Regions from separate parts of the Pseudomonas sp. FP597 genome, predicted to be linked through region 1. Evidence: predicted binding sites of a transcription regulator. Region 1 holds the regulator's gene; each other region holds the start of a gene.
The links. Region 1 encodes FliA, which starts transcription of late flagellar genes. Its sites were predicted from a motif close to CTAAAGTTTNNNNNNNNNNNGCCGNTAA; they were not measured.
Positions count from the first base shown of each region.

Region 2: the regulator FliA is predicted to act here: its motif matches at 6,503-6,530, upstream of PSH66_RS00600 (methyl-accepting chemotaxis protein).
Region 3: the regulator FliA is predicted to act here: its motif matches at 1,791-1,818, upstream of PSH66_RS16030 (methyl-accepting chemotaxis protein).
Region 4: the regulator FliA is predicted to act here: its motif matches at 4,150-4,177, upstream of PSH66_RS11665 (methyl-accepting chemotaxis protein).

Region 1 covers NZ_CP117432.1:4,586,142-4,593,789, forward strand. The annotation lists gene PSH66_RS20850 (chemotaxis protein CheA) at 1-15, opposite strand, end outside; gene PSH66_RS20855 (protein phosphatase CheZ) at 27-815, opposite strand; gene PSH66_RS20860 (chemotaxis response regulator CheY) at 834-1,208, opposite strand; gene fliA (RNA polymerase sigma factor FliA) at 1,377-2,117, opposite strand; gene fleN (flagellar synthesis regulator FleN) at 2,114-2,947, opposite strand; gene flhF (flagellar biosynthesis protein FlhF) at 3,052-4,368, opposite strand; gene flhA (flagellar biosynthesis protein FlhA) at 4,381-6,495, opposite strand; gene PSH66_RS20885 (cold-shock protein) at 6,796-6,999, opposite strand; gene PSH66_RS20890 (hypothetical protein) at 7,031-7,240, opposite strand; gene flhB (flagellar biosynthesis protein FlhB) at 7,382-7,648, opposite strand, start outside.
Region 2 covers NZ_CP117432.1:122,548-130,195, reverse strand. The annotation lists gene PSH66_RS00615 (diiron oxygenase) at 1-613, shown strand, start outside; gene PSH66_RS00610 (amino acid adenylation domain-containing protein) at 610-3,990, shown strand; gene PSH66_RS00605 (SRPBCC family protein) at 4,010-4,474, shown strand; gene PSH66_RS00600 (methyl-accepting chemotaxis protein) at 4,512-6,392, opposite strand; rRNA gene rrf (5S ribosomal RNA) at 6,682-6,797, opposite strand; rRNA gene rrf (5S ribosomal RNA) at 6,904-7,019, opposite strand; rRNA gene PSH66_RS00585 (23S ribosomal RNA) at 7,177-7,648, opposite strand, start outside.
Region 3 covers NZ_CP117432.1:3,493,065-3,500,712, forward strand. The annotation lists gene PSH66_RS16020 (LysR family transcriptional regulator) at 1-625, opposite strand, end outside; gene PSH66_RS16025 (aldo/keto reductase) at 741-1,736, shown strand; gene PSH66_RS16030 (methyl-accepting chemotaxis protein) at 1,876-3,870, shown strand; gene PSH66_RS16035 (SRPBCC family protein) at 3,952-4,416, shown strand; gene PSH66_RS16040 (DUF411 domain-containing protein) at 4,492-4,938, shown strand; gene PSH66_RS16045 (YqaA family protein) at 4,942-5,385, shown strand; gene PSH66_RS16050 (alpha/beta fold hydrolase) at 5,433-6,434, shown strand; gene PSH66_RS16055 (D-2-hydroxyacid dehydrogenase family protein) at 6,461-7,414, shown strand.
Region 4 covers NZ_CP117432.1:2,493,723-2,501,370, reverse strand. The annotation lists gene PSH66_RS11685 (2,4'-dihydroxyacetophenone dioxygenase family protein) at 71-604, shown strand; gene PSH66_RS11680 (MFS transporter) at 628-1,869, shown strand; gene PSH66_RS11675 (carbohydrate porin) at 1,931-3,199, shown strand; gene PSH66_RS11670 (SDR family NAD(P)-dependent oxidoreductase) at 3,244-3,975, shown strand; gene PSH66_RS11665 (methyl-accepting chemotaxis protein) at 4,217-5,845, shown strand; gene PSH66_RS11660 (fumarylacetoacetate hydrolase family protein) at 5,923-6,768, opposite strand; gene PSH66_RS11655 (GntR family transcriptional regulator) at 6,854-7,597, shown strand.

The sequences.
Region 1 (7,648 bases):
GGCGCCGAAGCTCATGTGGGTGCTCCTTAGAAGCCTAAACTGGATAACAGGTCATCTACGTCATCCTGACCTGACACAACGTCTTCACGTTTATCGGCATGAATCTGCGGACCTTCACCCTTGGCGAGATGTTTTTGTGGATCTTTTTCCGAGAGGATCGCTTCGCGGTCATGTTCGATACCGGCAAAACGATCGACCTGGCCTGCCATAAGCACCAATTTGAGCAAGTTACTTTCCACTTCGGTGACCAATTGGGTCACGCGCTTGATCACCTGACCAGTGAGGTCCTGGTAATCCTGGGCCAGCAGAATGTCGTTGAGGTTGCTGGAAACCGTACGGTTTTCCTGCTCGCTGCGTGACAGGAACCCTTCGACCCGGCGGGCCAGTTCACGGAACTCTTCAGCGCCCACTTCGCGGCGCATGAAGCGGCCCCAGTCAACGCTCAGGGCCTGGGCTTCGGTGGCCATGCCGGTCACCAGCGGCGTGGCGTTTTCCACCAGGTCCATGGTGCGGTTGGCCGCCGCTTCAGTCAGCCTGACCACATAGGACAGACGCTCGGTGGCGTCGGTGATCTGTGAGATTTCTTCGGCCTGGGGCATGTGCGGGTCAATCTGGAAATTGACGATCGCGCTGTGCAGCTCGCGTGTGAGCTTGCCCACTTCCTGGTACAGGCCTCGGTCACGGGTCTGATTGAGCTCATGGATCAACTGCACCGCGTCACCGAACTGGCCTTTTTCAAGGCATTCGACCAACTGGTGAGCATGTTTTTTCAGGGTGGACTCAAAGTCTCCCTGTGACGTTTCGTTATGCTCCATAGCTCCCCCGCGATGGCATTAGCCGTGGATGCGTTCGAAGATTTTTTCGATCTTCTCTTTCAAGGCCTGTGCAGTGAATGGCTTGACCACGTAACCGTTGACCCCGGCCTGGGCGGCCTCGATGATCTGCTCACGCTTGGCTTCGGCGGTCACCATCAACACGGGAAGGCTGCGCAGTTTTTCGTCGGCGCGCACGTGGCGCAGCAGGTCGATACCGGTCATGCCCGGCATGTTCCAGTCGGTTACCAGAAAGTCGATGCTCCCGCTGTTGAGGATCGGAATCGCCGTCAGGCCGTCATCCGCCTCGACCGTGTTGGTGAACCCAAGGTCACGCAACAGGTTTTTTATGATCCGCCGCATCGTTGAGAAGTCATCAACGATGAGGATTTTCATGTTCTTGTCCAATTCGACCTCCAAGCAGTCTTAAACGCGCCCAGCACCTGGACGCGCCATTTCAATCAACAGGCATTACACAAATAGGACTGCCGGGGCCACCACGGGCCGAACCACGAAAATCAAACGCCCTCGCGGTATCGCTTTGCAGTGTCCCCACACTGCCTGTCAGCGCGCTCGCCACTCTCCCAAACGCCCCCGCAAACGGGCGGCGCATTGGCTGTGCAACTGGCTGACCCGCGATTCGCTGACACCCAGGACCTCACCGATTTCCTTGAGGTTCAGCTCTTCGTCGTAGTACAGCGCCAACACCAATCGCTCACGTTCCGGCAAATTGGCGATGGCGTCCGCCAACGCACCCTGGAAGCGTTGATCTTCCAGGTCGCGCGACGGCTCCATGTGTGCGCTCGCGCCGTCCTCGTGCAGCCCTTCGTGTTCGCCGTCCTGCAACAGGTCGTCGAAACTGAACAGGCGGCTGCCCAAGGTATCGTTCAAAATCCCGTAATAATCGTCGAGACTCAATTGGAGTTCGGCCGCAACTTCGTGATCTTTAGCGTCGCGACCGGTTTTTGCTTCAATTGCCCGAATTGCGTCACTGACCATGCGCGTATTGCGGTGAACCGAACGTGGCGCCCAATCCCCCTTGCGCACTTCATCGAGCATCGCGCCACGAATGCGGATACCCGCATACGTCTCGAAACTGGCGCCTTTGCTGGCATCGTATTTGGTCGACACTTCGAGCAGGCCGATCATGCCGGCCTGGATCAGGTCTTCGACCTGGACGCTGGCGGGCAGGCGTCCCAGCAGGTGATAGGCAATGCGTTTGACCAGCGGCGCATAGCGCTCGATCAACTCACCCTGGCTGTCACGGGCGGACTTCTTATAAGCGTTATAGCCGTTCGCTGTCATAGCACAGGTCCTGCGCTCGTCTGATGCACCAATCGTTCGACGAAAAACTCCAGATGCCCCCGAGGGTTGGCAGGCAAGGGCCAGGTATCGACCTTCTGGGCAATCGCCTTGAACGCCAAGGCGCACTTGGAACGAGGGAACGCTTCGTAGACTGCACGCTGCTTTTGCACAGCCTTGCGCACGCACTCGTCGTAGGGAACTGCACCAACGTATTGTAAGGCGACATCGAGAAAACGATCCGTGACCTTGGTCAACTTGGCGAACAGGTTGCGTCCTTCCTGCGGGCTCTGGGCCATGTTGGCCAGCACGCGGAAGCGGTTCATGCCGTAGTCACGGTTAAGCAGTTTGATCAGGGCGTAGGCGTCGGTGATCGAGGTGGGTTCATCGCAGACCACCAGCAGTACTTCCTGCGCCGCGCGCACGAAGCTGACCACGGACTCGCCGATCCCGGCGGCGGTGTCGATCACCAGCACGTCGAGGTTGTCGCCAATATCACTGAAGGCCTGGATCAGGCCGGCATGCTGTGCCGGGCTCAGGTGCACCATGCTCTGGGTGCCCGACGCGGCCGGCACGATGCGGATCCCGCCAGGGCCCTGCAGCAGCACATCGCGCAGCTCACAGCGCCCCTCGATCACATCGGCCAGGGTGTGTTTGGGCGTCAGCCCCAGCAGAACGTCGACGTTCGCCAGTCCCAGGTCAGCATCCAGCAGCATGACGCGACGGCCAAGCTCTGCAAGCGCCAGGGACAAATTCACTGACACGTTAGTTTTTCCGACGCCACCTTTGCCGCCGGTCACCGCGATCACCTGTACGGGATGCATGCTGCCCATTTTATTTCTTTACCTTGTCTTGCTTAGACGCAGGCTACATGGCTTGGCCGCGTGAATCGCTTGCAGACCATCGATGTAGATACATTTCACGGTGCTCATCGACTTCAACCGACCCGTTTTGCCGGGTGGTGGTAGAGATCGGCGAACATGTCGGCCATCGCTTCCTCGCTAGGCTCGTCTTGCATTTGTACGCTCACGGCACGGCTGACCAACTGATGACGGCGCGGCAGATGCAAATCATCCGGGATCCGCGGCCCATCGGTCAGGTAGGCAACCGGTAATTCATGGCTGATCGCCAGGCTCAACACTTCGCCCAGGCTGGCGGTTTCATCCAGTTTAGTCAGGATGCAGCCGGCCAGGCCGCAACGTTTGTAGCTGTGATACGCAGCGGTCAGAACCTGTTTCTGGCTGGTGGTTGCAAGCACCAGGTAATTTTTCGACTTGATGCCACGTCCAGCCAGGCTTTCCAGCTGCAGGCGCAACGCCGGGTCGCTGGCTTGCAGGCCGGCGGTGTCGATCAGCACCACGCGTTTGCGCAGCAGCGGATCGAGGGCATTGGCCAGGGATTGGCCCGGATCGACGTGGGTCACCGGCACGTTGAGGATACGGCCCAGGGTCTTGAGTTGCTCCTGGGCACCGATACGATAGCTGTCCATGCTCACCAGCGCGATGTTATGGGCGCCGTATTTGAGCACATAACGGGCGGCGAGCTTGGCCAGGGTGGTGGTCTTGCCCATGCCGGCCGGGCCGACCATGGCAATCACACCGCCCTCTTCCAGCGGCTCGATTTCCGGAGTGGCGATCATCCGCGCCAAGTGGGCCAGCAACATGCGCCAGGCCTGGCGGGGTTCTTCGATTTCGGTGGTCAGTGCCAGCAGGTCGCGGGACAGCGGGCCAGACAGGCCGATGCGTTGCAGGCGACGCCAGAGGTTGGCCTGTTGCGGCTTGCTGCCTTGCAACTGTGTCCAGGCCAGCGACCCCAGCTGGACTTCCAGCAGTTCGCGCAGGCCGTTGAGTTCAAAGCGCATCGAGTCGAACGCGCGCTGGTCGACGCCGGCGGCCGGGGCTGGCGCGGCAGGACGCGGTGGCTCGATGAAAGTCGGCTCGACCAGCGGCTCGGAGGCGGTCAACGGCAGCCCGGCGAACAATTGGCGATTGGTGGTGGCATCGCTGTCGCCACGCATGCTCAGCTCGGCCTGGGCCGAGACGATGCGCGAGGCGGTCTTGCGCAGCTCGTCTTCAAGCTCCATGTTCGGCACGCGCGGGGCCAGGGCCTGAGGGGTGTAATCCAGGGCAGCCGTCAGCTCGACACCGCCGGCAATGCGACGGTTACCGATAATCGCGGCGTCGGCGCCCAGCTCATCACGGACCAGTTTCATGGCCTGACGCATATCGGCGGCGAAAAAACGCTTCACTTGCATAACCCACTACCCTCAGCCGTTGGGCCCTACTGTCGCGACGATAGTCACTTGCTTGTTGTCAGGAATTTCCTGATAAGCCAAAACGTGCAAATTCGGTACTGCCAGGCGTCCAAACCGCGACAACATCGCTCGGACCGGGCCTGCCACCAGTAGAATCACCGGTTGGCCCTGCATTTCCTGGCGCTGGGCGGCGTCAATCAAAGAACGCTGCAGTTTTTCAGCCATGCTTGGCTCCAGCAGAACGCCCTCTTCCTGGCCTTGTCCCGCCTTCTGAATACTATTGAGCAAAATCTGTTCCAACCTGGGCTCCAGGGTGATCACAGGCAGCTCGGAGTCAAGCCCTACAATGCTTTGCACGATTGCGCGGGACAATCCGACACGCACCGCCGCCACCAGCGCGGCGGTATCTTGACTCTTGGCGGCGTTGTTGGCGATGGCCTCGGCAATGCTGCGAATGTCGCGCACCGGCACCTGTTCGGCCAGCAGCGCTTGCAGCACTTTGAGCAGTTGCGACAACGACAGCACGCCGGGCACCAGCTCTTCGGCAAGTTTTGGCGAGGCTTTGCCCAGCAAACCCATCAATTGCTGGACTTCTTCGTGGCCGATCAGCTCGTGGGAGTGCTTGTACAGAATCTGGTTGAGGTGCGTGGCGACCACGGTGCTGGCGTCTACCACGGTGTAGCCCAGGGACTGCGCCTGGCTGCGCTGGCTGATTTCGATCCACACCGCCTCCAGGCCAAAAGCCGGATCTTTGGCGGTAATGCCGTTGAGGCTGCCGAACACCTGGCCGGGGTTGATCGCCAGCTCGCGGTCCGGGTAGATCTCGGCTTCGGCCAGGATCACGCCCATCAGCGTCAGGCGGTAGGCGCTCGGCGCCAGGTCGAGGTTGTCGCGGATGTGCACGGTGGGCATCAAAAAGCCCAGGTCCTGGGACAGCTTCTTGCGCACGCCCTTGATCCGCGCGAGCAATTGGCCGCCCTGGTTGCGGTCCACCAGCGGAATCAGGCGGTAGCCGACTTCCAGGCCGATCATGTCGATGGGGGTCACATCGTCCCAGCCCAGCTCCTTGGTTTCCTGGGCGCGGGCCGGGGACGGCAGCAGCTCCTGCTGGCGCGCGACTTCCTGCAGGGCTTGGACCTTGACTGCGTTTTGCTTTTTCCAGAACAGGTAGGCACCACCCGCCGCCATGGCGGCCATGCTCAGGAATGACACGTGCGGCATGCCCGGCACGATACCCATGATCGCCATGATGCCTGCAGCCACGGCCAGGGCCTTGGGCGAGGCAAACATCTGCCGGCTGATCTGTTTGCCCATGTCCTCGGAGCCCGAGGCACGGGTGACCATGATTGCAGCCGCTGTGGATAACAACAGTGATGGCAATTGCGCCACTAAACCGTCACCGATGGTCAGCAAGGCGTAGACCTTGCCCGCATCGCCGAAGGTCATGCCGTGCTGGAAGATGCCCACGGCCATGCCGCCGATGAGGTTGATGAACAGAATCAGCAGGCCGGCGATGGCGTCACCGCGCACGAATTTGCTGGCGCCGTCCATGGAACCGTAGAACTCGGCTTCCTGGGCCACTTCCAGACGGCGGGATTTGGCCTGGTTCTGGTCGATCAGGCCGGCGTTGAGGTCGGCGTCGATAGCCATCTGCTTGCCGGGCATGGCGTCGAGGGTAAACCGCGCGCTCACCTCGGAAATTCGCCCGGCGCCTTTGGTCACCACCACGAAGTTGATGATCATCAGGATCGCGAACACCACGATACCCACCACGTAGTTACCGCCGATCACCACCTCACCGAAGGCCTGGATCACCTTGCCGGCGGCAGCGTGACCGTCCTGGCCGTGGAGCATCACCACGCGGGTAGAGGCCACGTTCAAGGCCAGGCGCAACAGGGTCGCCACCAGCAAAATCGTCGGGAACACCGCGAAATCCAGCGGCCGCAGGGCGTATACGCAGACCAGCAACACCACCACGGACAGGGCGATGTTGAAGGTGAAGAACACGTCGAGCAGGAACGGCGGCATCGGCAACATCATCATTGCCAGCATCACCAGCAACAACAACGGCACACCCAGATTACCCCGCGAGAGGTCAGTCAGGGTCGTACGGGCCGTGCCGAGCATTTGAGAGCGATCCACCACCGGTATTCCTCGTAACGTAAAGCAAACTTTTGACGCCGGGAGGCGTCCTGGTGGGGGTAGTGCAAGAAGCCTTCCAACTTTGGTTTCGGGTTTGGTTAACCTCACAAGCGACCGTGTCTAAGGCCATATACCGATCCAAATGTAGGAGGGGGCTTGCTCCCGATATAGGTGAGTCAGGCCATGAATCTGCTGCCTGACACACTGCTATCGGGAGCAAGCCCCCTCCCACAGTTGGATTTTTTTGCGTGCAGCGCTACCGGCGAACGATCAATCAATGAGTCTTCACACCACTCGCACGCTCGTAGCCTGAGGTCCTTTTTGTCCTTGTTCGATTTCGAACTCAACCTTCTGGTTTTCTTCGAGCGTCTTGAACCCGTCACTCTGGATCGCGGAAAAGTGAACAAAGACGTCAGCTCCGCCCCCATCCTGAGTAATAAACCCAAAGCCCTTTTCCGCGTTGAACCACTTCACCGTACCCGTAGCCATTGCCGTTCTCCGTACTTTTCATTGAGCTTATTCAGGTGTTTGGCAATGCACCGATGCGCAACGCATAAACACCTTCGCGTCCATGTCTCATTTGAAACGTCATCCGCCTTCCCACCCAAAGCGTGGTCCCAATCCAGTTGCGTCGGTTAACCAGCACACGTTCTTCGCCGCCATCGAGCGCAATCAAACCCTCTCCCGTCGCCGGGTTATAGGACTCGATGACACCACTGCCCACTTCCAATACCCTTCTCCCCGCAGCTCGTAACCACCCACGGCCATAGAACCGTGAGAAGAGGTGGTTGGCTACTGTCAGAGTTGACAGGTAGACATCGATTGACGATAGGTGGTAACGGCAACCGTTAAAGGGAAGGCGGCATGCGGATTACGAATCGCGGCGCAATTCCGGCGGGATCGGCAAGTCCTTGAGCGGGTCGGGGCGCTTGCCTTTGCCGGCGCGGTATTGGCGGATCTGATAGACGTAGGCCAGTACCTGCGCCACGGCCAGGTACAGCCCGGCGGGGATTTCATGGTCGAGGTCGGTGGAATAGAAGATCGACCGCGCCAGTTCCGGCGACTCCAACAGCAGGATCTCGTTGGCCACGGCGATTTCGCGGATTTTCAAGGCAGTGAAGTCACTGCCCTTGGCCAG
Region 2 (7,648 bases), 2.1 Mb from region 1:
CGAGGATTACCACGCCTTGGTCGCCCTGGACTTACTGCAACAAACCGTAGCCATGACGGGCATACAGCCGCTCCAGTTGCCTGAGCAAATCGAACTGAGCCGCGCACTCCCGACAGCACAGGCAGAGGCGCCGGCCCATCTGCGCGATGCCGTGGAACTGATCGGCGTGGCAATCGCCGAAAACACAGTCACCCAGGATGTAGCCGCGTTTTCCAAGGACAGCAGCGTCAAAGCCTCCCTACGTGGCTTGATGGCCGACCACCTGTTTGATGAGGGCCGTCACGCACAATTCTGGACTCGGTTGGTGCGCCTTTATTGGCAGGCCGCGAGCCCGGATGACCGTGACGGCATCGCTCAAGTACTGCCGACGTTCCTGGCGCGTTACCTGACCAACGACCTGCAAAAGAGCTTTGATCTACAACTGATCGAGCACCTGGGTGTCAGCGCACGCGTACGCAGCGCATTGAGCGATGAAATCAGGGCGCTTGCGTTTCCCATCACCCGTCAGCATCCGTTGATGGGCAATATCATGGCTTTCCTGCAACACAGCGGTTTGCTGCAAACGCCGAGCGTGGCGCGAGCGCTGAACGATCTCTTGCCGGTGCGGGCATGAAGCGCCTGAGGATCGGCTGGAACGGTTCCAGCAAAGCCCTGGACGCGATCAGGCTGGTGCTGGAACAGTACGGCCACGTCTCGGGTAATGAGGCCATCGACCTGTGGATTGATGATGGCAGCGAACCTCTTCCGGCCCATGTGGGCAAAACGATGTGCATCAACCTGCGCCTGGGTGTGGGGCCCATCACCGAGTATGGGTTGCCCGCCTTGCAGCTGCGCCTCTACGACCGTGACCGAGCTGTATTGGCCGTACTGGACGTCGCCGCAGAGCCCAGCGGCAATGGTCAACGAATGCGTCAACGGGCGACCAGCACGCTGGTGGATTGGGTGGCGGCGCAGGTCAGTTGTTTTTCACGAGACCTCGAATATTTCGCCATGACAGCCATCGCCACCGACTGGCCCGAACAAAGCCTGCAAGGGTTGGAGGCGCTGGCGTTTTTACATCGATTCAACCGTACCTTTGACCCAGGACTAAGCCGACAAGCCCAAGTGCCGATGATCGAGCGTTTACAGGCGAGCCTTCAGGCCTTTTCCGAACGAACGGCGTTGAACATTGCCGGCAAGGCATGGACCTACCGGCAACTGCGCAGCCGCGCAATGGCGATTCAACAGCAATTGCGGCCAGCGCTGGAGGGGCTCGAAACCCCAGCCGTAGTCGGCGTGTGCTTGGGAAAGTCTATCGAGCTGTATGCCAGTATCCTTGCGGTACTGGGCAGTGGCGCGGTGTACCTGCCGCTGGAACCCGAACAGCCACCTCAACGCCATCAGGCCATGCTCGAAGATGCGAGGGCAGGCGTATTGCTGGATGCCGGTCGGCACTTACTGCGCGAGCGTTTCATTGCGCTGGATGTCAGTGCTATCAGGCCACGAAACGCCGACAGCGTATCCGATCTGACGCAGCATCGGCCCGACCCCGATGCGCCGTGCATGGTGCTCTATACATCAGGCACCACGGGTCGCCCCAAGGGCGCACTGCTCAGCCAAGCCAACCTGGCGCATTTCACGGCATGGTTCGGCACCTGTATGGCGCTGGACGAGCACAGCCGCGTTCTGCAGTTTTCACCGTTGAGTTTCGACTCGTCATTGATTGATATCTTCCCGGCGCTGATCGCCGGTGCCCAGTTGATCGTCCCCGGCGAGGAGCAACGACGCGACCCTCATCAACTGATGGCGCTACTGCGCCGGCAGTCCATCACCCATGCTTTCCTGCCGCCCGCCCTGCTCAATATCCTGCCGCTGGATCAACCGCTTGGCGTCACTCACTTGCTCACGGGTGGCGATGTCTGCGAACCCCTTGTCATCGAGCGATTGGCCGGGCAGTGCCAGTTCCATAATCTCTATGGCCCCACCGAAACCACGGTGCTGGTGACTCACCGCAGGTTGCAACCGGCAGACAGCAACCGAAACATTGGCGTGCCCATCGCCAACAGCCAGGTGCTGATCCTCGACGACAACCTGCAACCGGTGGATGAGCAGGTGCAGGGCGAGGTTTACATCGTCGGACCTGGGGTGAGCCTGGGGTACGTGAATGCGCCTGGGCAGGCTGAGAGTGCGTTTGTCGAGCTGTCGATACCCAGTGGCCAGGTTCTTCGCGCCTACCGTAGCGGCGACCTGGCTCAGTGGACACCTACAGGCATCCTGCTGGGCGGGCGGCGCGATAATCAGGTGAAGATTCGCGGCTTTCGGGTCGAGCCCCGGGAGATCGAGCAGTGCTTGCGCGACAGTCGGCTGTATCGACAAGTGGCAGTGATCATCGATCGTGATGACAGGATCCACGGTTTTGCCGCCCAACCCGAGCCCGGCGCCAGTATGCCAGCCCTCAAGCAACACGCACGGCAGTGGCTACCGGAGTATATGCAACCTGCCTCCTGGGTCGCGTTGCAAGGCATGCCACGCACCATCAACGGCAAAGTCGACCGCCAGGCACTATTGGCCATGGCGCTGCCGCCTCGTTCCCACCTACCTGTCCACGACGATGCAAACACTGCGCTTCAAGCGCAATTGACTCAGTTGTGGCGCGAACTGCTGGAATTGCCCTCTGGCGCGTTATCCATCGATGGCAGCTTCTTCGATCTCGGCGGCCATTCGATTTTGCTGTCGACCTTGCTGCTGCGTGTGCGCGAGCAGTTTGGCCGTAGTTTCGCATTGAGCCATTTCATCGAAGTGCCGACGATCCGTGCCCTCGCCACGTTGCTTGAGGATGGTGAGCTACCGGACACCTCCAGCGCCCAGGCGCTGGAGGATACCCAGCGGGAGTGGGCGATCAGCGCGCTGGACGAGGACTGCGCGGGAGACCCGCGAAAAATGATCGTGACGGGGGCCAACAGTTTCGTCGGCGTGCATATTGTCGAAGCGCTATTGGCGGATGGCGCAATCGAAGTGGCCTGCCTGGTACGCGAGCAGCCGGGGGCGTCTGCAATGGCCCGGTTTACCCAGGCATTGCGCGAATACCGCCTGGAACATCTGGATTTGAGCCGCGTGCGGGTCTTCGCTGCCGATGTCAGCTTGCCGCGATTGGGCTTGACGACCGAGGCATATGAATCCCTCGCCAGGGACTTTGGTGTGCTGGTGCACAACGCAGCACAGGTCAACCACGTGATGGACTACGCCTCACTGGCAAAGGACAACGTCGATCCCATATTCGAGTGCCTGCGTTTGTGCGAAACCCACAGTAAGAAAGTCTTGAACTTTGTTTCGACATTGTCGGCTTCCAGCAGCATCGACACGCAGGGGCATGTTCTTGAGGAACCCGCCGCCGCGACCCTGCCCCTGTATGTGAGAAATGGCTACAACCTGTCCAAGTGGGTCGCGGAGCGGTTGCTGGGGCGTGCCGTCGAACAGGGCGCCTGGGTGAATATCCTCCGGCCGGGAAACATCAGTTTCAACAGCCGTAACGGTGTCTGCCAGCCGCATAAAAACCGCCTGATGCTGATGCTCAAGGGGTCGCTGCAACTGGGTGTGCTGCCTCGCCTGGAGCTGAACTTCGACTTGATGCCAGTGGACTTCCTGAGTCGCTTCATTGCCGTCCACTGCGCCAGCTTCCAAGCCCATGACAACGTCTTCAACTTGCACAACCCTCAGCCCTTGAGCTGGGAACATTACCTGGACGCCTTCAGCGGGGCCGGCTACCCGTTCGAGCGGGTGGACATCAAGCAGTGGCAGCAGGCTCTGAGAGCCGTGGGTCAGGACAATGCTCTATTCGGTGTACTGGGCTTTTATCTGGATCACTTGGATGACGACATAGGAGACACGTCGATGATTCTTCATGACAACGCACGACGCGGTGTTCAGAAAATGGGAGAGCAGTATCCCGAAAAAGACGCAACGCTACTCAGCAAAGGCTGCAACTACCTCAAGGCCATCAGCTTTCTATGAACCGCTTCAGGACATTCTTATGAAACCGCTGCAACCCGATACGTTAATCCGCAACCCGAGCAGCGTGCCGATTGTGGCCTCTGCCGTGGTTGATTGCCACGCCCGTCGGCTGTGGAGTGTAGTGGGGCAGTTTGCAGGCTTTGATGCCTTCATTCCTGCCCTTATGCACATTGAAATGATCGGCACGGGTGTGGGCGCTTTGCGCAAAAAAAATTTTCGCGATGGCAACTGTGTCGTCGAGCAACTCAATAGTCGCGATGAACAGGCTATGCACATGACCTGGACCACGATCTACAACACCCTCGGTGTGGCGCGGTTGTGGGCAGCGATCAGCGTCCAAGCACTTGGAGCACAATGCTCCAGAGTAACTTGGACCATCATTGCAGAGCCCATGGACGCCGCACAGGAGGGGTTTGAGCAGTTTGTGCAAGACTTCGCCAGCAGCGCCCTGGAGAATGTACGACGCTTGCTGGTCAAGCCATAGGAGCGAAACCGCTCACTCCTACTCCATCATCAGCGGATCAGATCTTGAAGCTGTCGACCAGTTGCTTCAACCGATTGGCCTGCTGCGACAGGGCATCGCAGTCCTTGAGGGTTTCGTTGAGATTGGTCACACCCTGCTGGTTCAGCAGGTTGATCTGGTTGATGTCGACATTGAGCGTTTCCACCACCGCAGTCTGCTCTTCGGTAGCTGCGGCGACCGACTGGTTCATTCCGTCGATTTCAACGATCCGCTGCGTCACGCTGATAAGGCGCTCGCCGGCCTGGTTGGCCACCTGAACGCTTTCCTCGCTGGACGTTTGACTGGCATTCATGGTGGTCACCGCTTCGCGCGAGCCCACTTGCAGCGAGGTGATCATCTTGTGAATTTCTTCGGCCGACTCTTGGGTGCGATGAGCCAGGTTGCGCACCTCGTCTGCAACGACGGCAAACCCACGCCCGGCCTCCCCTGCACGGGCTGCTTCAATCGCTGCGTTGAGTGCGAGCAAATTGGTTTGCTGGGAGATGCCCTTGATCACGTCAAGAATGTGGCCAATGTTGTCGGTGCTGGCGTTCAGGGTTTCGATCTGGGTGCAGGACAAACTGATCTTTTGTGAAAGCTCAGACATTGCCAGAATGGTTTGCTCAACCACTTTGCGCCCATCGTCAGCCTGTTCGCTGGCGCCACTGGCATGCTGTGAAGCATCGGCGGCGTTACGTGCGATTTCCTGGGTGGCCGCGCCCAGCTCGTTGATGGCTGCAGCGACGCTGTTGGTGCGGGCGCTTTGCTCATCCGAGCCGATGATCGATGCGTTGGAAGAAGCCATCACGCGTTGGGACAGATCGTGAACCTGGCGCGTTGCCGAAGACACCTCAGAAATCGACGCGTGAATACGCTCCACAAACTCATTGAACGCGCTTGCCACTTCGCCGAACTCGTCCTTGCTGGTGACAGCCAGACGGCGAGTCAGGTCGCCCTCGCCCTGCGCGATATCCTGCATGGCGACGCCCATGGTATTCAGAGGTCGTAACAACACTTGGATAAGCAGGCTCAAGAGCACAGCAATTGCGACCACGGCGATCACCATGGCGATCAACGCAGAAGTCCGGAACTTACCCAAAGGGGCGTAGGCTTTTTGTTTATCGATCGACAGGCCGATGTACCAATCTGCCCCCGGCAAACCGCTGATAGGCGTGAATGACAGAATACGATCCTGGCCATTGAGAACGACATCCTGGTTAACCTTCTCTATCCGCACGCTGGTGCCCGGGTAGATGTCCTTAAGGTTTTTCATCACCTGATCCTGATCAGGGCTGACGATGACTTGGCCATCGCCGCTGACCAGGAACGCATGGCCGATGCCACCGAAGTCCACGGAGTTGATGATCTTCACCAGGGTTTGCAAACTCAGGTCACCGCCGACGACACCCAGCAGCTCGCCATTCTTTTTCACCGGCATGGCGATGGTGACGATCTGCCCACCCACTGCAGCCATATAGGGTGGCGTGAGCATGGGTTTATCGGCAGCCACGGCTTGCTTGTACCAGGGGCGCTGACGAGGGTCATAGCCATCGGGCATCTTTGCATCCGGGCGCTGGGTGAATACACCATTGGTTTGCCCAACATAGGTGAACTGGAAGTTCGAGGTGAACGCCGACTGATCGACCAGACCTGGAAGGTCCGCAGCATTGCCTTGATGGGCGAAATTCTGCGTAAGACTTTCAAGGACCAGTATTCGGCCACTGAGCCAGTTCTGCACACTACTGGCGGTGAGCTCACCGGATTGCTGAATGGATGACTCCAGGTTCTGTTTGATCGTACTGCGCTGCAGGTAATCGTTGTAAAGCGTGAATAACGCGAAGGCTAGGACCACAACGCCTGACGCGGCCAACAGAATTTTATGACTGAACTTGAGATTCATTTCATCGACTTCTTTTGCCAAATGGGGGGAGCGTGCCGAGAGGAACATTCCTTGTTCGATATAGACGGCTTAGGAGCTGCTCTATTTCGGTGCACGCATGGCTCATCAGGCTTTCGGCCACAGAAAGGTAAAACTTAGGTGATATCGGGAAAAATGTTTTTCCCGCATAAGAAATAGACAGGCGGTAGAGCTTCGCGGCGCGAAGTCGGGGGATCCGACGAGTACGGATCAACCCTTCAAAACGACAAAACCCCTGTCTGCGTCAGCAGACAGGGGTTTCGGAATTTAATCTTGACGATGACCTACTCTCACATGGGGAAACCCCACACTACCATCGGCGATGCATCGTTTCACTTCTGAGTTCGGGATGGGATCAGGTGGTTCCAATGCTCTATGGTCGTCAAGAAATTCTGTTTACCAGACCGTTGCATCGCAACGTGCCGGTTAAAATCAAGGACTTCTACATAAACAAAACCCCACCTGCTTTCGCAAATGGGGTTTCGGAATTTAATCTTGACGATGACCTACTCTCACATGGGGAAACCCCACACTACCATCGGCGATGCATCGTTTCACTTCTGAGTTCGGGATGGGATCAGGTGGTTCCAATGCTCTATGGTCGTCAAGAAATTCGGGTACTGAGTCGTGACCTGATGGCCTCGCTTCAGCAAATTGGGTATGTGACAGCTGTCGGTGTTTTGTGAGCGTCGAACTTTCGGTTCATCTCGTCTTCACACACCGCAATCTGGTGCCTTCTCAGGTCAGCAAATTGCTTGGGTGTTATATGGTCAAGCCTCACGGGCAATTAGTATTGGTTAGCTCAACGCCTCACAGCGCTTACACACCCAACCTATCAACGTCGTAGTCTTCGACGGCCCTTCAGGGGACTCAAGGTCCCAGTGAGATCTCATCTTGAGGCTAGTTTCCCGCTTAGATGCTTTCAGCGGTTATCTATTCCGAACATAGCTACCCGGCAATGCCACTGGCGTGACAACCGGAACACCAGAGGTTCGTCCACTCCGGTCCTCTCGTACTAGGAGCAGCCCCTCTCAAATCTCAAACGTCCACGGCAGATAGGGACCGAACTGTCTCACGACGTTCTAAACCCAGCTCGCGTACCACTTTAAATGGCGAACAGCCATACCCTTGGGACCGGCTTCAGCCCCAGGATGTGATGAGCCGACATCGAGGTGCCAAACACCGCCGTCGATATGAACTCTTGGGCGGTATCAGCCTGTTATCCCCGGAGTACCTTT
Region 3 (7,648 bases), 1.1 Mb from region 1:
CGGCCAGCTGAAACTCCAGGCCAAAACGCTTGCCGCTGACAGTGGAGACATACTCCACCATGCTGTGCCCGGCCAGGTCATCGAGCGTGGCGGGCGTGCCCATGCGCTCGAGGTAGTCGGGGCTGGCCAGGGTCAGTTGGTCCATCATCGCCAATGGCCGCGCCACCAGTGATTCATCCAGCGCCAGGCCACCGCGCAGTACGCAGTCCACCCCTTCACGAATCAGGTCGACCGGACGGTCGTTCAGGCCGATTTCCAACTCGATCTGCGGGTAACGCGCAGTGAACGTCGGCAATGCGGGAATCACCAGAAAACGGCCGATGCCCGACGGCATATCAATGCTCAGCGTACCTCGCGGGTTGCGCCGGCTGGTGGAAAACACCGCTTCGGTTTCTTCCAGGTCCGTCAGCAACTGCACGCAACGCTGGTAATACGCCGCGCCATCCAACGTCGGATTGACCTGGCGGGTCGTGCGTTGCAACAACTGCACGCCAAGGTGCGCCTCCAATTGTTTGATCAGGACAGTCACCGAAGCACGCGGCAGTTGCAGGCTGTCAGCCGCCTTGGCGAACCCGCCCAGCTCGACAATACGGGTGAACACACGCATCGCATTGAAACGGTCCAAGGACGATTGCTCCATTTATTATTTAGAAATCATGAACAGTGATAGCGGTTTTAGCCTGTTTATCCCGGTTTTGTCGAGCGTGACAATGGGCGCCTACTTCACACGGAGCAACACCATGCACACTCGTCAACTCGGTAAAAACGGCCCATCTGTTTCCGCCATCGGCCTCGGCTGCATGGGCATGACCGATTTCTATACGCCAGGCAGCGACACCACTGAAGCCACCGCCACCCTGCACCGCGCATTGGAGCTTGGCGTCAACTTCCTCGACACCGCCGACATGTACGGCCCGCACACCAACGAACAACTGATCGGTAAAGCCATTGCCGGCAAGCGCGACCAGGTGTTCCTGGCGAGCAAGTTCGGCATCGTGCGCGACCCGGCCAACCCGGCGCTGCGCGGGGTGAATGGCCGCCCGGAGTACATCCGTGATTCCATCAACGGCACCTTGCAACGCCTTGGCGTGGACACGCTGGACTTGTACTACCAACACCGCATCGACCCTGAAGTGGCCATCGAAGAAACCGTCGGCGCCATGGCCGAACTGGTGCGGCAGGGCAAAGTACGCTACCTGGGCCTGAGCGAAGCCTCGGCCGCCACCCTGGAGCGCGCGCACAAGGTGCACCCGATCAGTGCCCTGCAAAGCGAGTATTCGTTGTGGAGCCGTGACCAGCAATACAACGGCTGCCTCGCGACGTGCCAGCGCCTGGGTATCGCGTTTGTACCCTACAGCCCACTAGGCCGGGGTTTTCTCACCGGCGCGCTGAAAAGCCCGGATGACTTCGGCGCCGATGACTACCGCCGCTTCAGCCCACGTTTCCAAGGCGCGAATTTCGCGAAAAACCTCGAACTGGTAAAGCAGGTACAAACCCTCGCGGCCGACAAAGGCGTGACGGCCGGGCAACTGGCGCTGGCCTGGGTGTTGGCGCAAGGTGACTACATCGTGCCAATTCCCGGGACCAAGCAGCGCAAATACCTGGAAGAAAACGTGGCTGCCACATCGATCACCCTCAGCCCCGCAGAGTTGGCTGCGCTGGATGCGATTTTCCCCGCCGATGCAACGGCGGGCCTGCGCTACCCCGAAGAAGTCTTGGCCATGCTGGATATCTGAAACGGCCGTCGGAGCGCCACTGGTCGGCGCTCCGTCTTTTCTGCACCATCGTACCTAAAGCTCCTCCTCGCCAAGCCGATAGCCCTTCGAAGCTCTAACAAAGCCGCGTCGACAATAAACGCTTCGTAAGGACGGCCCCATGCCCCCACTGCGCTCCATCCAAGCCCGCTATACCCTGTTTCTGGTGCTGTTCGTCCTGGTGCTGCTGGTGTTGACTGTCGTCGGTATCGGCCAGTTGGTCGCCCCCACGCTCAGGCACACCGAAGAGCAGGTGGTGCTCAACCGCATTGCCGAAGTGGCCGAACAGATCAAGGGCGAACTGAACAAGGTTCAAGCCCAGCAACGCACCATCACCCAAACCATCCCGTTGCTCGACAGTGACGCCATCGACAAGGTCCTGCCTGGCCTGGTCGATCAATACGGCGAGCTGAAAGTCTTCGGTGGCGGTATCTGGCCGTTGCCCAACCAGCGTACGCCGGGACGCAACAAACACAGCACCTTCTGGCACCGCGATGCCTCGGGCAAGCTGGCCGTGAACACCTTCTGGAACAGCGACCCCGCGCCCAATTACTACGACCAGAGCTGGTACAAGGGCGGCCTCGCCTCCCCGCGCGGTCAATGCGCCTGGGCCGCGGCCTACAAGGACGACGCCAGCCAGGAGCCGCGCACCAACTGCGCCATGGCGATCCAGCGTGACGGCGCAGCCTACGGCGTGGCCACCATCGACGTGACCCTGGGCTTTTTCAACGACCTGGTGGCCGCCAAGGAAAAAGACATCGGCGGGCAGATGCTGATCGTCGAAGGCGACGGCAAGATCATCAGCAACAGTACCCGCCTGAGCAGCCCGGTGGTGTTGAAGAACATCAGCGAACTGACCGCCACTTCAGCGTTTGCCGCCCAGGTCAGCCAGGCCCTGGCCAATCGCGACAAAGGCCTGCAACGCAGTGAATTCGATAACGGCGGCGTGGCCAGCACCTTCTACATGCGTCCCATCGAAGGCACGCCGTGGTTCCTTGCCACCGCCCTGCCCACTTCGTTGATCACCGCCCAGCGCGATGACGTGCTCGGCAGCCTGGCCCTGTTGCAGATCCCCATGGTGCTGATGCTGGTGCTGCTGGCGGCGTATGCGATCCGCCAGTTGGTGCAGCGTATGAAAACCCTGAAAGCCAATATCGACGCGCTGTCTACCGGCGATGCCGACCTCACGCGACGCATCACCATTCGCGCCGAAGACGAGCTGGGCGCGATCGGGCATTCGGTGAACCGTTTTATCGTCTATCTGCAAGACATGATCGGTGAAGTGACCCAGGCCACCGGCGCCATGTCGTCGGGGCTTGAGCAATTGCAGCGGACCTCGGCGCACACCAACCAGATCCTGGTGCGCCACGCCTCGGAAACCGACCAGACCGTCACCGCCATCACCGAGATGAGCTCCACCGCCGACAACGTTGCGCAAAATGCGGCCGAGACGGCATCGTTCACCCAGCGCGCCAATGAACATGCCGACCGCTCCCGGGTGGTGGTAGGCGAAGCGTCCACCAGCGTCAGCGCCTTGATCGGCGAAGTCGCCAGTGCCACTCACACCGTGGAAAACATGCGCCAGGATGCCGCGCGCATCACCGAGACCCTGGGCGTGATCGGCGCGATTGCCGGGCAGACCAACCTGTTGGCGCTTAACGCCGCGATTGAAGCGGCACGCGCCGGCGAGCAGGGTCGCGGCTTTGCGGTGGTCGCCGACGAAGTGCGCGCCCTGGCGGCACGTACCCAGGCCAGTACCTCCCAGATCAACGAGATGCTGGCGCGCCTGACCACCGGTGTGAGCTCTTCGGTGGCCGCGATGGAAAACACCCAGGCCAGCTGCCAGTCGGCGGCGGATGCCACGGCACGAGTGAACACCGGCCTGGATGAAATGGCCGGTTCGGTGAGCCATATCAACAACCTCAGCACCCAGATCGCCACCGCCGCCGAACAACAAAGCGCAGTGACCGAAGAGATCAACCGCAGCATGGTGCAGATCCGACAGATGGTCGAAGAGCTGGTTGAAAGCGGCCATGCCACTGAAACCAATACGCAAAGCCTGCTGGATGCCAACGGCCGGGTGATTGCATTGATGAGCCGCTTCAAAGTTCGCTGAAAAATTGCCTGGAGACTCCCGTGCAATGCGCGGGAGTCGGACTATTCTCACAGCTCCTAGTCGCTACACAGGAGGTGTGCCATGCCCGCTGTCGAGCAGTCGGTCCGCTTGGAGCAGGTCAGTCAGGAACGCTATATCCAGGCGCCCATCGAGGCTGTCTACGACTATGTGACCCAACCGGATCGCTGGCATGAATGGCACCCCACTTCCCTCGGTGCCGACACCGGCGCCGGCGGCTCCCTCCCCGTCGGCGCACGCTTTACCGAAATGATCGACCTGCTGGGTATCCGCGTGCCCATGAGCTACCGCGTACAGATCGCCCGGCGTCCCGAAGAGTTCAAGACCGTCTTCACGTCTCTGGCCGTCGACGGCTCGATTCATTATTTCCTGCAAGCACATAGCGACGGCACGCTGTTCAAGCGTGTGCTGACCTATGAAACCGAATTGCAATTGGCCAGCCTGCATGAGCGCATGATCCAACTGTCGGCCGTTGCGCTGGACCGGCTCAAGCACCGCCTGGAACACCCACCCTTCGCATCAATTTGAAACATTACCGCTGCGCCTCACGCATAAAAGCAGGGAGAATGCCGGGCTTACTGCACGGTATTGGATGAAGACTCAATGAAAACCCCAATGCGATTGGCCCTGCTTTCAGCATTGTTCACCACCACCCTGGCCCAGGCCGCCGAATTGATCCCCATCGACGTCCATCGCGACGCCAACTGTGGCTGCTGCAAAAAGTGGATCAGCCATCTGCAAAGCAACGGTTTCAAGGTCAACGACCATGTCGAAGCCGACATGAGCGCGGTCAAGCAACGCCTGGGCGTGGCGCCGCGCCTGGGTTCTTGCCATACGGCGGTGATCGACGGCAAATTCGTCGAAGGCCACGTACCCGCTGAACAGGTGCTGGCGTTGCGCAAGCGCGATGACCTGCTGGGCCTCGCCGTGCCCGGTATGCCCATGGGTTCGCCGGGCATGGAGGTAGAAGGTCGCAGCGAAGCCTATCAAGTCATCGGCCTGACGCGCGAAGGCCAGGATGTGGTGGTGGCGCAATACCCGGCGCACTGATCGGTGCTGACGGGGTACCTGGGGCTTTTCCTCGCGGCCTTCGGCGCCGCGACACTGCTGCCACTGCAGTCGGAAGCCGTGCTGGTCGGCCTGTTGCTCAGTGGGCATTACAACCTGTGGTGGCTGCTGGGCATCGCCACCCTGGGTAATGTGCTGGGCTCGCTGGTCAATTGGTGGCTGGGGCGCTGGGTCGAACACTTCAAGGCGCGGCGCTGGTTCCCGGTGAGCGACAAGCAGCTTGAAAAAGCCCGTCACCATTACCAGCGCTGGGGGCACTGGACGCTGTTGCTCAGTTGGGTGCCGATCATCGGCGACCCGCTGACCTTGGTGGCGGGCGTGATGCGCGAGCCGTTGTGGCGGTTTGTGCTGCTGGTGACATTGGCCAAAGGTTTACGCTACGGCGCGCTTGCTGCCGTGACCTTGCAGTGGGTGTTAATCCCCCGTTAATCCTCTGTCAACAGCATCCGAGTCCCCCCTTTTCGGAGCGTCGAACCATGCCACTATTGCGCAGTGTTTGTTTCGCCGGGCTGCTGACGGCCAGCGCCGCCCCGGTCCTCGCCGCCACCTACGGCCCACAACTGCAAGGCTTCCAATACCCTTACCCGCTCAAACATTTCACCTTCCAGTCCCAGGGCCAGTCCCTGCAGATGGGCTACATGGACGTACCGGCCACCGGTAAACCCAACGGCCGCAACGTGGTGCTGATGCACGGCAAGAATTTTTGCGGCGCCACCTGGGAAGGTTCGATCAAGGCGCTCAGCGACGCCGGTTACCGAGTGATCGTGCCGGACCAGATCGGCTTCTGCACCGCCAGCAAACCCGAGCATTACCAGTACAGCTTCCAGCAGTTGGCGCTCAACACTCACCAGTTGCTGGAAAAGCTCGGCGTTCAAAAAGCCACGCTGCTGGGCCACTCCACCGGCGGCATGCTCGCCACCCGCTACGCACTGATGTATCCGCAGCAGACCGAACAGCTGGCCATGGTCAACCCCATCGGCCTTGAAGACTGGAAAGCCCTGGGTGTACCGACCCTAAGCGTTGACCAGTGGTATCAACGTGAACTGAACGTCAGTGCCGAGGGCATACGCAAGTACCAGCTCAACACCTATTACGTCGGGCGCTGGAAGCCCGAGTACGAGCGTTGGGTGGACATGTATGCAGGCCTGAGCAACGGCCCCGGGCACACACAGGTCGCCTGGAACTCGGCGTTGATTTACGACATGATCTTCACCCAGCCGGTGTACTACGAGTTCAAGAACCTGCAGGTGCCGACCCTGCTGCTGATCGGCACCGCCGACAACACCGCCATCAACAAGGACATAGCGCCGCCGGCGGTCAAGGCCAGGCTCGGCAACTATGCGGTTCTGGGCAAACAGGTCGCCAAGCTGATTCCCCATGCAACCCTGGTGGAATTCCCAGGCCTGGGGCATGCACCGCAGATGGAAGAGCCGGAAAAATTCCATGCGGCGCTGTTACAGGGTTTGAACGCCCTTTAATCCAACCTTATTCGAGGCACGCGTGAATGTCGGTACAGATCGCAGTGATTGATGATTGGCAACAGGTGGCCAGTGGCGTGGTGGACTGGTCAGTGCTGGCGTCGGTGGGCCAGGTGCACTTCCTGCACGATTACCCGGCGGATACCGCCACCCTGATCGAGCGATTGCAAGGCTTCGAGGTGATTTGCGTGATGCGCGAGCGCACAACCTTCGACCAAGCACTGCTGCAAGGCTTGCCCAACCTCAAGCTGCTGGTGACCGGCGGCATGCGCAACGCGGCCATCGATATTCCCGCCGCCAAAGCGCTGGGCATCCGGGTCTGCGGCACCGACAGCTATAAACATGCCGCTCCGGAACTGACCTGGGCACTGATCATGGCGTCCACCCGCAACCTGCTCGCCGAGGCCAACTCGCTCAGAGCGGGCAACTGGCAGGTGGGGTTGGGCGGCGACCTGCACGGCAAGACCTTGGGCATCCTCGGCTTGGGCAGCATTGGCCAGAAGGTCGCGGCGTTCGCCCAAGTGTTCGGCATGCGCGTGATTGCCTGGAGTGAAAACCTCACGCCGGAACGTGCGGCGGCGGTGGGCGTGACCTGGGTCAGCAAGCAGGCGTTGTTCGAACAGGCCGACATCCTGACCATCCACCTGGTGCTGAGCGAGCGCAGCCGCGGCCTGGTGGACGCCGAGGCCCTGGGCTGGATGAAACCCAGCGCAAGGTTGATCAATACCGCGCGCGGGCCGATTGTGGATGAACCGGCGCTGGTCAGGGCGCTGCGGAGCGGTCGGCTGGCGGGGGCTGCGCTGGACGTTTATAGCGATGAGCCATTACCGGCCGATCACCCATTCCGCCGCTTGCCTAATGTGCTGGCCACACCCCACGTTGGCTATGTGAGCGAGCAGAATTACCGGCAGTTCTACCAGCAGATGATCGAAGATATTCAAGCCTGGGCGAATCAAACGCCCGTGCGCGTGCTCGGCTGACGCACCCATTCAGTGCATTGCGCACCGATGAGGTGAACATGACCTTCGCTGCATGAGCCGGCTTACTGTGGTGAACAGGCTTATTGTGGCGAGTAAGCAGGACTATTGTGGTGAGCAGGCTTGCCCTGCGCTGGGCTGCGAAGCAGCCCTAAGATAGACAACGCTGATCGAACTGGTGCACCGGATGGGCCATTTTGGGCGCGCGGCGCAGGGCAAACCTGCTCACTACAGACA
Region 4 (7,648 bases), 2.1 Mb from region 1:
GTTTCGATCAAATCGCCGCGTGTTTTTCCCCCTAGAGTGGGCCCTGTATTCCAACAATCAGAGGCCCAACATGCCCGAATTAGCCCGCAACGAATTTTGGAAAGACCTGCAGCCTATCGCGAACTGCTTCAAGCCCGACGCCAAGCCTGAGGTTTACCTGCCGAATGCCGCCAGTGATGATCTGCGGCTGTACGTGCCCTTCACCGAGACCGTTTCTTCGCGTCCCCTGTGGATCTCCCCCAGCGAAAACCGCTGGTGCGACATTTTGATGTCCAGCCGTGCAGGCCTGGTCAATCGCCACTACCACCCCCATGAAGTGTTCGCCTACACGCTGTCGGGCAAGTGGGGCTACCTGGAGCATGAGTGGACCGCCACGGCCGGCGACTTCGTCTATGAGACGCCCGGCGAAGGTCACACCCTGGTGGCCTATGAGCACGAGGAACCCATGCGCGTGTTTTTCATCGTCAAGGGGCCGCTGATCTGGCTCGACGATCAAGGCGAGTCCACCGGCTACTTCGACGTGCACTCCTACATTGCCCTGTGCCGTGAACATTACGAAAAGGTCGGCCTGGGGGCTGATGCAGTGGACCGTCTGTTCCGTTAAACCCCGTGCTACGGAGAACCACCATGGCTCACAACAATAATAAAGCCAGTTATGAGAATACCCTGCTCTGCGTGTTGTTCCTGACGTTCGGTTTTGTGTTTTTCGACCGCCTTGCCCTGTCCTTCCTGTTTCCGTTCATGGCTAAAGACCTGCAACTGAGTAACAGCCACCTCGGCATGTTGTCTTCGGTGCTCGCATTGGCTTGGGCCATTTCGGGCACATTGGTCGGTGCGTGGTCAGATCGCCGAGGGGTGCGTAAACCGCTGCTGATTGCGGCGGTTATTCTGTTTTCCCTGTGCTCGGCCCTCTCGGGGCTGGTCTCGGGATTTCTCAGTCTGTTGCTGTTTCGCGGCATCATGGGGTTGGCCGAGGGGCCGATCCTGCCGTTGTCCCAATCGATGATGGTGGAGGCGTCATCGCCGCATCGCCGGGGCCTGAACATGGGCTTGCTGCAAGGCTCGGCAGCGGGTCTGTTGGGCGCGGTGATCGGCCCGCCGGTGTTGATCGCCCTGGCCGAAGCCTATGGCTGGCGGCATGCGTTCATTGTATCGCTGCTGCCCGGGCTGCTGATTGCCTGGTTCATCTGGCGCTATGTGCGTCAGGATGAACCCCACCAGGCTCCGGCAACTAATGCCAAACCCACCGGGCACCGGCTGGCATTGCTCAAGAGCCGCAACATCGTGCTGTGCACATTGATCAGTTGCGTGTTTCTGACATGGTTCGTGATCCTGATCTCCTTTACCCCGACGTTTCTGGTCAGCGTCCGCGGTTACAGCGCGCCGAGCATGGGCACGATCATGAGCTGCCTGGGTGCGGCATGGGTTGTATGGGGATTTGTGGTGCCGAGCACTTCCGACCGTATCGGCCGCCGTCCGACGCTGGTGCTGTTCTCGCTGGTTGCTGCCTGCTGCCCGATAGCCCTGCTATTCGCGCCTTCGCCGATGATACTCGGCATGCTGATGGTGCTCACCTTCACCGGGCTTGGCTGCTTCACGCTGTTCATGTCCACCATTCCGGCTGAAACCGTCCCGCGTGAAGTCATGGCTACGGCGCTGGGCATGATCATGGGCGTTGGCGAACTGGTGGGAGGGTTCGTGGCGCCGACCATTGCCGGGTTCGCCGCCGATCAGTTCGGGTTGTCGATTGTGATGTGGATCTCCTGCGGCGGCGCCTTGTTGGCAGCAGGGCTGTCCCTGCTGCTCAAGGAAACCGCGCCTGGCGTGCTGCAACGCCGATCAATGCAAGCCTGCACACAGCGTGCGTGATCCGGGATCACCACGCTCCTGCATTTACTCATCACAACAACAATAAAATGAGTCTCAGACCATGCACCCTACTCTTCGTTTGTGCGCGTTTTTGTTCCTGGCGTTTACCTACCCCCCAGCTTGGGCACAGGACCGTGAAGGTCCACTGGCCGGCCTGGGCGAGCAATTGGCCGGCTACGGCATCCAGCCCCATGTGCAATTCACCAGCCTGTCGATGAAAAACCTCGACACCGGCCCGCGCCCCTACAGTTTCGGCAACAGTGGCGACCTCTATATCGGTGCCGACGTTAACCTCGCCACGCTCGGTGGCCTGGACGGCGCAGCCCTGCATGTCGAACAGACCGTCTTTATCCTCGATAACGGCACCGGCCAGCCTACCGCAAACAAATGGCAAGGTGCTGCCGGCAGCTATTTCGCAGGCGCGCCGCTGCACAACGACATCGCCAGCAACCAGCTAAGCCTGTTGACCTACGAACAGAAATGGCTCGATGGCCAGCTTGATATGCACATCGGCCGGACCAACGGCCGGCGCTACTTCTACATCTATAACTGCGAAACGGCGGTCACCTGCACCGACCCGATCCTGGACGCATCAAGCGGCATGCTGCCACCGCCCTTCGGTGCCTGGGGTGGCTACCTCAAGTATCAGGTGAGCCCAAGCGTTTACGTGCACGCCGGTGCATTCGAATCCAACCCGGTGGATTACCTGAAAAAGCGCAAAGGCTTGGATTTCAGCACCGACGACGCGAGTGGCACCAGCTTTCTGGTGGGTCTGGGCAGCAAGCCCGGCGATGACACTACCCAGTACGAATTGAATGCGTACTTCAACTCTTCCAGGCAGGTCGACCCGCTGACGGGCGCCAGCGACCACGGCACCGCCGGCGGCTTCTTCAAGTTTCGCCAGACCCTGTGGCGCGGCGGGCAACAAGGCCTGCAGGTATTCGGTTCACTGTCAGCAGCGGCCGATAATAAACAACCTTTCAGCCATTTCGCCGAAGCCGGTCTGACTTACCTGGCGCCCTTTGATCGAGCGCAGGACAAGCTCAATCTCAAAACCAGCTACCTGCAAGTCAATTCCCATCAATTGCAGTTCCAGCAACGCCTGCGCACGGCGGCCGGTGGCGATCCGGAATTGGGCGAGCGCAATGTGTACGCCGTGGAAGCCAACGGCCATTTTGCCCTGACTCGCAACCTGTCCATCGAACCGAGCATCCAATACATCATCAACCCGGACAATTTCTACAACCCAGGCGCGACGCAATTGAGCAACAACGGGTTCGTGGTGGGCCTGCAAGTGGCGCTGGATATCGGCTCGGTACTGGGCCTGTGAGCATGCGGTTTGAATAACACTTTTACTCAGTTCATGAGGTAACGATGACTATGTTCAGCAGCACTCTGTTTGAAGGCAAGGTCGCGCTCGTCAGCGGCGGCACCTCGGGAATCGGCCAGGCGACCGCCGAGTATTTGGCTCGGCATGGCGCCCGCGTCGTGGCTATCGGCTTGGGTGCCGATGCGACCGTGGTCGCCGATGGGGTTCGGCTCGATCTTCGCGAGGTTAACGTCACCGACGATGATGCGCTCAAAGGCGTCATTCAAAGCCTCGACCGCCTGGATATTCTGGTGCCCGCCGCCGGGGGCACGCTGGGCGAAAAGGAGATGGAGTGGGAGGCCTTCAACCAGGTGCTGTCGGTGCAACTCAACGCCGTCTACCGTCTGATCAATCTGGCGCACCCCCTGCTGGCCAGGCAAGGTGGTTCGATCATCAACATTGCGTCGATGTTCTCCTATTTCGGCGGCGGCAAACTCGTGGCCTACTCAGCTGCCAAGGGGGCAATCGTACAGATCACCAAATCGCTGGCCGAGGCGTACGCTCCGGATCACATTCGCGTCAACGCGGTGGCACCGGGCTGGATCACCACACCATTGCTGGCGAAAATCGATGATCAACCGAGGATTGACCGTCTACTGTCACGCACCCCTATGAAGCGATTTGGCAGTGCCGAAGAGGTCGCCAAGGTGATTGCGTTTTTAGCATCGGATGCAGCGTCGTTTGTAAATGGCGTGATTCTGCCCGTTGATGGGGGCTATCTCACCACAGCGATCTGAAGCTGACGACCAGTCAAAACGCGCCTACTCTGTCAGGCGCGTTTATTCTGTGCTTTAAAGATTAGACACGACCTTTCGCTCCCGAACTTCCGTTTTAAACATCATCCTACGCCCTACCCTCCTATCGATATCATCAACCAACTGAACGGTAGACTTTTTAACCTCCCCCCAAAGCTCAAGTATTCCTACCTATCGTCGATACTAACTTCACGGATGGACACTCTCAACTTAAGGACATCGTATGCTCCTGCGAAAACTGAACCTCGCGCCCCGCTCAGCTCTGTGTTTTGGCTTCTTCTGCCTGATCATCATCGCGATGGGATTACTCGCCTTAAGGCAAGCCGAGTTATTGAAGACTGCCGAAAAGTACGTTGAAACCAACGTCTTGCCCAGCGTAAAACTGCTGGGCCAACTAGACCGGGAATTCATAGGCATCAGAGGCAACAATGCTCGGGTGCGCAATCCGATCGAGCCTCAGGAGCGCAAAACCAAGGCGCTCAGCGACATCCAACAATCGCGGCAAGTCATCGATCAATACTTGCAGTCTTTAACAGCACTGATTGTCACGCCTCAAGGTCGCGAAGCGTTTGAACGCCTGCGTGAAACCAAGAGTGACTATTCAAAGGCGCAGGATCAGTATCTCGCCGCCGTGGCCGCGCAGCAATTGGAAACCGCCGTGTCTATCTCAAATGGGCTGATGAAAGATGCCGCCGATCGTGTCGAAGCATCACTGAACAATCTCATCAGCGTTAACGAAAACAAAGCCAAAAAAGCGGGCCGGGATGCTGATGATATTTATCAGCAAACCCAAATAATGGTAGGCGTTTTCTTGGTTGTTTCGGTGGCGGCTTCGTTACTCTTGGCTTGGCTTTACACCCGAAGCCTGACGGTGCCTATTAATGAATCATTGGTGATTGCCCGCCGTATTGCTGCGAATGATCTGAGCCAAGACTTCAATGCGACAGGTTCTGACGAGGCGGCACAACTGGTAAAAGCAATCGCCGCGATGCAGTCAAACTTACGTGATGCCCTGGCACTGATAGGGGATTCCTCCACCCAGTTGGCCGCGACCTCCGAAGAAATGCATGCCGTGACGGAGGGTGCTTCGCGGACCATTCAACGTCAAAATCATGAAATTGAAATGGCCGCCACCGCAGTCACTGAAATGAGCGCAGCCGTGGAAGAAGTCGCAGGCAATGCCGCGTCCACCTCCGTGCTGACCTCACAATCGAGCTCAGCCGCTATCGCAGGTCGTAACCAGGTTAACGAAACGGTCGCGGCCATCAACCTCATGGTCTCCAACGTCCAAAGCACCTCAGGTGAAGTGCAAGCCTTGGCAACCATGGCAACCGATATAAGCAAGGTGCTGGATGTCATCCGAGGGATTGCAGAGCAGACCAATTTATTGGCCTTGAACGCGGCCATTGAAGCTGCGCGTGCCGGCGAAGCCGGTCGTGGCTTTGCGGTCGTCGCTGATGAAGTCAGAGCCTTGGCCCATCGCACTCAAAAATCCACACAGGAAATTGAGCACATGGTCGATTCAATCCAGGCAGGCACAGGCAACGCGGTGACATCGATGAGTCAAACAAGCCTCCAAGCCAGGCAGACACTCGAAATGGCCAATAGCGCAGGTAAGGTGCTCGGCGAGATCACCGACTCGTTGAGTCAAATCAACGAGCGAAACCTGATGATTGCCACCGCGGCAGAGGAACAGGCCCAAGTCGCGCGCGAAGTGGATCGCAACCTCGTCAGTATTCGGGATTTGTCCAGCGAAGCATCGGAAGGATCAAGTCAGACGGCAATTGCCACCGCTGAACTGACGAAGCTGGCCAACGATCTCAGCCATCTAACCAAGCAGTTCAAGCTCTAGACACCCAGATGAGGAGTCCCATCGACGTGCGCTGCGGCGTCGACGGGACGCTCGCAGCACGTCAATGATTGTCGGGTTTAAACGGCCGATACAACCCTTTGCCGCTGCTCGCCAAGCCCATCAATCCACAGGTGGATTTCATCACCCGGTGACAGCCACTGCGGCAGCGGCTTCATGCCCATTCCCACACCCGGTGGCGTGCCCGTACAGATCACATCGCCCGGCTGCAATGTCATGTAGCGGCTGCAGTACGCCACGATTTGAGCCACGGTAAAAATCATGGTTTTCGAATTGCCGGTCTGACGTCGCTCACCGTTGATCTCCAGCCACATATCCAGGTTTTGCGGGTCGGGGACTTCGTCGCGGGTCACCAGCCAAGGCCCAACCGGGCCGAAGGTGTCACACCCCTTGCCTTTGTCCCATTGTGAACTTTGCATTTGGAATGCCCGCTCCGATACGTCGTTGACGACGCAGTAACCTGCAACACAGTTCAAGGCATCCGCTTCAGACACATAGCGGGCTTCACTGCCGATCACCACGCCCAACTCCAGCTCCCAATCCAGTTGGGTAGCGCCACGCGGCTGCTGGATTTCATCATCCGGGCCGTTCAGGCAACTGATGGCCTTATGAAAAATGATCGGCTCGCTCGGAATCGCCATTTGCGCCTCTTCGGCGTGGTCGCGGTAATTGAGCCCGATGGCGATGAATTTGCGCACATGCGCCACGGGCACACCGTAACGAATCCCGCGCTCGACCAGGGGCAAACTGGCGATATCCAACGTCGACAACTGCGCCAGCGATGACGGTGCCAGCACCGCGGCAGTGATATCGCCGACATGCGCGGAAAGATCGCGCACCCGCCCGTTGGCATCTATGACGCCCGGACGCTCTTTACCGCGCGGGCCAAAACGACACAGTTTCATGTGTACCTCGATTGTCTGTCTGTGGAGAAAATCCATCGCTCAAACGCGAGGGCGCTGCCCACTCTGGCGAAGCGAACCCGCCGAATTGAATAAATCCATCATAGAGACTAAAATATATTTTCTGCAACAAAATATATTTTTAGAGATTTGCCCTGTCATGAACGTTCAGCCCGCCAAAAGCCTCACGCAAGCGACCTACGAACGCTTGCGCCGTGATGTTCTATCCTGTGTTTTACGCCCAGGAGACCGCGTCAACGTAAAAGTCGTGGCCGAACGTTATGAGGCCAGTGCGGGAGCGGTAAGAGAGGCATTGTCGCGAATGGTCTCCGAGGGGTTGGTGATTGCCGAGCCCCAGAAAGGCTTTCGCATTTCTGCCGTTTCCCTGGCAGACCTCAACGACCTGACATTCGCCCGTATGGAGATAGAATCAAGTTGCCTTCGGCACGCCCTGGATAGCGGTACCCTTGAATGGGAAGCAAGCCTGATAGTCGCACATCACCGCCTCATAAGAGCTGATCAAAATGATACGGATGAATGGACGGGCGCTCATCATGCTTTTCATGAGGCGTTGGTCAGTGCCTGTCCCAACACCTGGCTATTACGTATTCGCTCGATGTTGTTCGAGCAAACCGCTCGCTATCGCGCGATGTCGATCGCCATGACCGCCACGCAGCGGGACATTAATGGCGAACATCAAGCATTGTTTGACGCAGCCATGGCCAGGGATACAACCCAGGCCTGTGAACTGTTGCAGCAGCATATCCAGACCACCTCCGTCATGCTGATTGAAGGCTTGCAAGCGCTTGCGCAGTTTGCAGAGCCTGTTTGATGACGCTCTCGACCGCTCTTGAAGCCTCATACGATCCTGGCATATTGACTG